DNA from 2 places in the Bacillus sp. UNC322MFChir4.1 genome. Region 1 is predicted to be linked to the other one. Evidence: a T-box and tRNA genes for the amino acid it is inferred to sense, from the RefSeq annotation. Region 1 holds a T-box; the other holds one or more tRNA genes.
What was found. A T-box is a leader RNA that pairs with one kind of tRNA and senses whether it is charged. The one in region 1 lies ahead of lysS (lysine--tRNA ligase), so its partner is inferred to be a tRNA-Lys.
Positions count from the first base shown of each region.

Region 2: it has a tRNA-Lys gene. The T-box ahead of lysS (lysine--tRNA ligase) is inferred to sense a tRNA for this amino acid. The anticodon was not compared.

Region 1 is NZ_JQKQ01000012.1:42,866-46,293, reverse strand. Features, by position in the region: gene BR72_RS05515 (MFS transporter) at 1-633, opposite strand, end outside; gene BR72_RS05510 (PadR family transcriptional regulator) at 630-1,199, opposite strand; T-box leader at 1,425-1,680, shown strand; gene lysS (lysine--tRNA ligase) at 1,764-3,317, shown strand.
Region 2 is NZ_JQKQ01000035.1:12,932-16,359, reverse strand. Features, by position in the region: gene dnaB (replicative DNA helicase) at 1-207, shown strand, start outside; gene BR72_RS13960 (adenylosuccinate synthase) at 428-1,717, shown strand; tRNA gene BR72_RS13955 (tRNA-Lys) at 1,880-1,955, shown strand; tRNA gene BR72_RS13950 (tRNA-Glu) at 1,968-2,039, shown strand; tRNA gene BR72_RS13945 (tRNA-Asp) at 2,061-2,136, shown strand; tRNA gene BR72_RS13940 (tRNA-Phe) at 2,180-2,252, shown strand; gene walR (cell wall metabolism DNA-binding response regulator WalR) at 2,414-3,121, shown strand; gene walK (cell wall metabolism sensor histidine kinase WalK) at 3,125-3,428, shown strand, end outside.

The DNA of each region.
Region 1 (3,428 bases):
TAAAGAGTGCATCTTTAAGATGGAACGATAAGAAATACGTTGGTCAGTATCCTGTTTCGGTTCATCATGAAGCAATGTGATTCGTAATATACCATCAATAAGTGCGATTCCTGCTGCGAAGATAAATGGTAAGTGATAGCCGCCCCATTGGTAGAGAAAACCACCGATAGTTGGACCTAATAGCATTCCAATTGCTTGGCCAGATAGAGCAATCCCCATTGCTTTCCCGCGCTCTTGCAGCGGGAATACATCAGCAAGAAGGGCTAACCCAGCTGTCCATGTTGCAGCGGCGGATATACCTTGTAGCATTCGTGCTAGAACCAATAACCAAAAATTGTTCGCAAATCCAAATAACAAAGTTGCAGCTGCTAATCCAAATAAACCTAGAATCATAGGGAGTCTTCTTCCTACTTTATCAGAGAGTACTCCTAATATTGGAGTTGCAAGAAGTAACGTAATGGCATAGCTGCCGAATAAAAAGCCAATTTCAGCTTGTGTGGCCCCAAGTGTTTTTGCATAGCTTGGAATGATTGGCACGATCATTCCGTAAATAAGCATGTCAGTAAAGACGGCTACTGCGACAACCCATAAAGCAGCTTTTTGTATTCGAGACATTTTTATTTGAGATTTCATTGTTTGTCCTCCTCTCTGCTTTTTTCTTCTAATATAGATAACTTCTTTTCTAGCTTTTCGATAAACTGAAGCTGCATCTCACATTGTTCATAAATATTTTCAAAAATAAGAGTTACATGCTCAGGAAGGTCAATCATTTTCTCTTTAATCGATTGTCCTGCTTTCATATTTTCGTACATGTCAACAATTCCTTTTTTTTGCTCCTGCAAAGCAACTATGATTTTCTCGACAGAAACTGCATCAGCTGTGAAAAAAGTTAGTGCTGTGTATAGATGAGTTGGGAAAGTTACCGAAGATTGCTGAAAAGATTCAATCATTAGCTTGTGAAATTCATCTTTTCCAGCAGGTGTGACACTATAAATTGCCTTGGAACGATTTCCTGTTTTTTCAACAGTATCTAATTCTACTAACCCTTCTTTGTCCATTTTTTTTAAAGCGTGGTAAATAGAAGCGGGGAAAACACCTGCCCACGTATCAGTTTGCGCAGATTGCATTGCTTGCTGTAATTCATAGCCGGACATAGGACCGTACTGCATTAATAAACCAAGTACCATTAATCTTGTCATTAGTATCCCTCCGTTAAAATAGAAAACATTTAATACTAAACATTTAGTATTGATGTAAGCATATTGAATAAGTTCTGTTTTGTCAAGATTTGGTATGTAATTTTTTATTCAACTTAAGTACGCCACTGGTGAAGCGATGCAGCTTGATACAAATAATAATCAGAAAGATGATTGACAATAATCATTTTTCTGATTATTATTAATGCAATTAAAAAAATGAAAATATTAGCAGCAATGAAGAGAAGAGTAATTAAGAATTGATATGTAACAGAGAACTCCGATAGCTGAGAAGGAGAGATAGCGATCTTAATGAAAAAAGACTTGGAGCTTCGTATGGAACTAAGTTGATTAGGGATAATACGACGGATTCTCCCGTTATAGAGATAGGGTATACGCAATTTGCCGTACCCGAAGAGGTTGGTATGGTGACATATCAATAAACTGAGGTGGTACCACGATGAGCACAACTCTCGTCCTCAAGATGTATAGTCTTGGGGGTGGGAGTTTTTTTATTTGGGAAAAAGGAAAAAGAGAATTGAAATGATTTTATGAAGAGGTGATAGTATGCACTGGGCATATAAAATAGCAAATGAATTAATTAATACGTATCCAAATAAAGATACTTTTGTGTGTGCGTCAGGAATTAGTCCTTCGGGATCAGTTCATATAGGGAACTTTCGGGAGATTGTAACAACACATTTTGTAGTGAAGGCGCTGCAAGACTTAGGGAAGAAAACACGTTTTATTTTCTCTTGGGACGATTATGATCGTTTTAGGAAAGTTCCTAAAAATGTTGATCCCTCTTTTGAAAAATATATTGGTTTGCCGTATTCAGATATTCCGGATCCTTTTGGGTGTCATACGTCGTATGCAGAACACTTTGAAAAAGAATTTGAAAAGTCTCTAGCAGCCTTTGGGATTGAAGTGGAGTTTCTATATCAGAGTAAGGAATATAGAACTGGTAGATATAACAAACACATTCTTCATGCATTACAACAAAGAAAAGAAATATATGACATAGTCATGAAATTTAAAACGAGTGATATTTCAGAAGAAGAGAAAAATGCTTTCTACCCAATTGCACTATATTGCGAGAATTGCGGAAAAGATCATACAGAAATAAAAAAGTTTGATGAAGAAAATAAAACGATTGAATATGTTTGTAGTTGTGGAAACCATTCAATATTATCAGTGATGAGTGCAAATAATATGAAACTGAATTGGAAAATAGATTGGCCAATGAGATGGATGGTTGAAGATGTCATTTTTGAACCTGGAGGAAGAGATCACTCATCAGAAACAGGAAGTTATAACGTATCAAAAGAAATTGCTAGGAGGATTTTTAACTATGAAGCCCCTAGCTATGTAGCTTATGAATTTATAGGAATAAAAGGCGATCATAAAAAAATGTCTAGCTCAGCTGGAAATATTATAACGCCAAATGAGCTACTGAACATATACTTACCTGAAATCATTCTATTTATGTTTTCGAAGTATAAGCCCAATGCACCTTTCAATATTGGCTTAGATGAAGATGTGATTAGAAATTACTCTGAATATGAAAGATTTAGAGACAGTTACCGAAATGGAACGTTACAAGATAAAGATATATGTTCTTCACTTAAATTATCAAAAGTTCACGGTGAAAATGAAGTATTACCGAAATTTAACCAAGTAGCAGGTGTCTTACCATTAGTAAACTTTCATGTGCAGGCATTACAAAGTGTGCTTAGTAAAACAGATGAGGAATATACCGTCACAGACATCAAGCAAATAAGCGATCGAGTAGAATTTTGGATTAAAAATTGGTATCCACAAAAAATGATTCGTATAAATGATAGGAAAGATAACGAATACTATGAAACATTAAATGAGATTCAGAAAAATTGGTTAAAAGAATTTTGTGACGTAATTCGTAAAAGTTGGCAGGCTGATCAATTAATGGAGAAAATATATGCAATTTGTCATGATGATGACAAGAAAACTATGAGAGCGAATCAAAAATTATTATTTAATATGATATATAAACTCGTTTTGAATAGTTCAAATGGACCGCGGTTGCCGATGTTGATTCAAGCGGTAGGGGTTGAGCGAATGCTTGCTTTATTGGATTATTAATACAAAGAAGGCTTGAATAGATAAGGGTGTATCTAAAGATATTTTTTTCAATTTATAATGATTGCTGGAGATTATTCCCCAGTTTCGGAAAAACTTTTATGAAATTAATCC
Region 2 (3,428 bases), on a different contig from region 1:
TCAGGAAGTATTGAGCAAGATGCTGATATAGTAGCATTCTTATATCGTGAAGATTACTATGACCGAGAAACAGAAAATAAAAATACAATTGAAATTATTATTGCTAAGCAGCGTAATGGTCCAGTAGGTTCGGTTGAACTGGCGTTTGTAAAGGAGTTTAACAAATTCGTAAACTTAGAACGACGTTTTGAGGATGGGCATGCATAGCAAGCATAGCGAGAGTATAAAAAAGAAGCACATTTCTTATAATAAAATGTGTTTCTTTTTTTGTTTGTGAAATAATGTTTTCATGCGTAAAATGAAATTCTTACGAACAAAAAAGATAAAAGAGAAAAAAATGTTCGTTTTTAAATTGACTTCTCTTTGCATTTTGGTACAATTATATTGTTTGAAAAGTTCGTTTGAAAATTTCGGAGGTGCTTGAATAATGTCTTCAGTAGTAGTTGTAGGAACACAGTGGGGCGATGAAGGAAAAGGTAAAATTACTGATTTCCTTTCTGAACATGCAGAAGTAGTTGCGCGCTATCAAGGCGGAAATAACGCAGGACATACAATTGTTTTTAACGGTGTTAAATATAAATTGCACTTAATTCCATCTGGTATTTTCTATAAAGAAAAAGTTTGTGTTATCGGAAACGGTATGGTAGTAGATCCAAAAGCTTTGCTTGAGGAATTAAAATATTTACATGATCGCGGTGTAAGCACTGATAATTTACGTATTAGTAACCGTGCACATGTTATCTTACCTTATCACTTAAAGCAAGACGAGTTAGAAGAAGAGCGTAAAGGTGATAATAAAATTGGTACAACGAAAAAAGGTATCGGTCCTGCATACATGGACAAAGCTGCTCGTACAGGTATTCGTATGGCAGACCTTTTAGATCGTGAAGCATTTAAAGAAAAGCTTGAGCGTACTCTAGCAGAAAAAAATCGTTTGTTTGAAAAAATGTATGATGCAGAAGGATTTAGTGCAGAAGAAATTTTCGAAGAATATTTCGAATATGGTCAACGAATTGCACAATACGTATGTGATACGTCTGTTGTATTAAATGATGCATTAGATGAAGGACGCCGCGTATTATTTGAAGGTGCACAAGGTGTTATGCTTGATATTGATCAAGGTACGTACCCGTTCGTTACATCTTCTAACCCAGTTGCTGGTGGTGTAACAATTGGTTCTGGTGTAGGACCTTCTAAAATTAAACGCGTAGTAGGTGTATGTAAAGCATATACAAGCCGTGTAGGTGACGGTCCATTCCCAACTGAGCTTCATGATGAAGTTGGTAATCAAATTCGTGAAGTTGGTCGTGAATACGGTACAACAACAGGTCGTCCACGCCGTGTTGGTTGGTTTGATAGTGTTGTTGTAAGACATGCTCGTCGCGTTAGCGGTCTTACAGACTTGTCTTTAAACTCTATCGACGTATTAACAGGTATTCCAACTGTGAAAATTTGTATTGCATACAAATATAACGGTGAAGTTATTGACGAAGTTCCAGCAAACTTAAATATTTTAGCGAAATGTGAGCCAGTATACGAAGAGCTTCCAGGTTGGACAGAAGATATTACAGGCGTAAAAACACTAGCTGAACTTCCTGAAAATGCAAGACATTATGTAGAACGTGTGTCTCAATTAACAGGTATTCCGTTAGCTATGTTCTCTGTTGGTCCAGACCGTAGCCAAACAAATATTGTTCGTAACGTATACGGTATCTAATCTTGTTTTTTTCTTAAAAATACGATATATGAAAAAAGAACCCAATTTAAATGGGTTCTTTTTTTATGTTTTTATAAAAAAATATAAAAAAGTATTGTACAAATATATCATTTCATGATATTATAACTCTTGTCGTCACGAAAACATGACATTGGTGAACATGAGCCATTAGCTCAGTTGGTAGAGCATCTGACTTTTAATCAGAGGGTCGAAGGTTCGAGTCCTTCATGGCTCACCATTTTATTTTCGTGGCCCGTTGGTCAAGTGGTTAAGACACCGCCCTTTCACGGCGGTAACACGGGTTCGAATCCCGTACGGGTCACTTTTTTTTTTGTTTTATTTTGGTCCCGTGGTGTAGTGGTTAACATGCCTGCCTGTCACGCAGGAGATCGCCGGTTCGACCCCGGTCGGGACCGCCACTTTTGTTTAATACCACAATTAGTGGTTTTATATATATGTTTTGGCTCGGTAGCTCAGTCGGTAGAGCAGAGGACTGAAAATCCTCGTGTCGGCGGTTCGATTCCGTCCCGAGCCACTTTCAGGATATTAAGAGGGCCCGCTTAATATCCTTTTTATATTGTACAATTTTACAAATGAGATTAGTTCTTTTAAAATAGAAGGAAGGGAAGCCTCTAGCAGTTGAAGCTAGAGGTTTTTCTGTAAAGAAGGCAATTAAATGTTCAGGAGGAAACTAAAATGATGGGAAAGAAAATTTTAGTCGTTGATGATGAAAAACCAATTGCAGATATTTTAAAGTTTAATTTAGAAAAAGAAGGTTTTGAAATTGTAATGGCTCATGATGGTGATGAAGCCATTGAAAAAGCAAATGAAGAACAACCAGATATGGTTTTATTAGATATTATGTTACCGGGAAAAGATGGTTTAGAAGTTTGTCGTGAAATACGAAAAAACTATGAAATGCCAATTATTATGCTAACAGCAAAAGACTCTGAAATTGATAAAGTCCTTGGATTAGAACTAGGGGCAGATGATTATGTAACAAAGCCGTTTAGTACACGTGAGTTATTAGCACGCGTAAAAGCGAATTTACGTCGTCATCAACAAGGTGGAGCAGCTGAAAAAGAAGAAAATGCAGAGATGGTTATTGGACCGATTGTAATCAATCCCAATGCATATAGTGTAACAAAGCGCGAAGAAAATATTGAGTTAACACATCGCGAATTTGAATTGCTTCATTATTTAGCGAAGCATTTAGGACAAGTTATGACGCGCGAACATTTATTACAAACTGTTTGGGGTTATGACTATTTTGGTGATGTGCGTACAGTAGATGTAACAGTTCGTCGTTTACGTGAGAAAATTGAAGATAATCCAAGTCATCCAACTTTAATTGTAACAAGACGTGGTGTGGGATATTACTTACGCGATCCAGAGCAGGAGTAATATATGAAGAAAGTTGGTTTTTTTCAGTCGATTCATTTAAAGTTCGTATTAATTTACATGCTATTAATTTTAATGGCAATGCAAATTATTGGTGTTTATTTTGTTCGGGAGTTAGAGAAAAATCTTGTGAAGAGTTTTAAAGAATCATTAACACAACGAACGAATTTACTTGCTTACAACTTAAAGCAAGAATTTGGAAAAGAAAGAGATAGACCAAAAGATCCTACCATTGAAGAGGCACTGAAAACAAGTCTGGAAGGTTTTGCTTCTGATCGAAAAGCTGATATTCAAGAGGTTCGGGTCATTG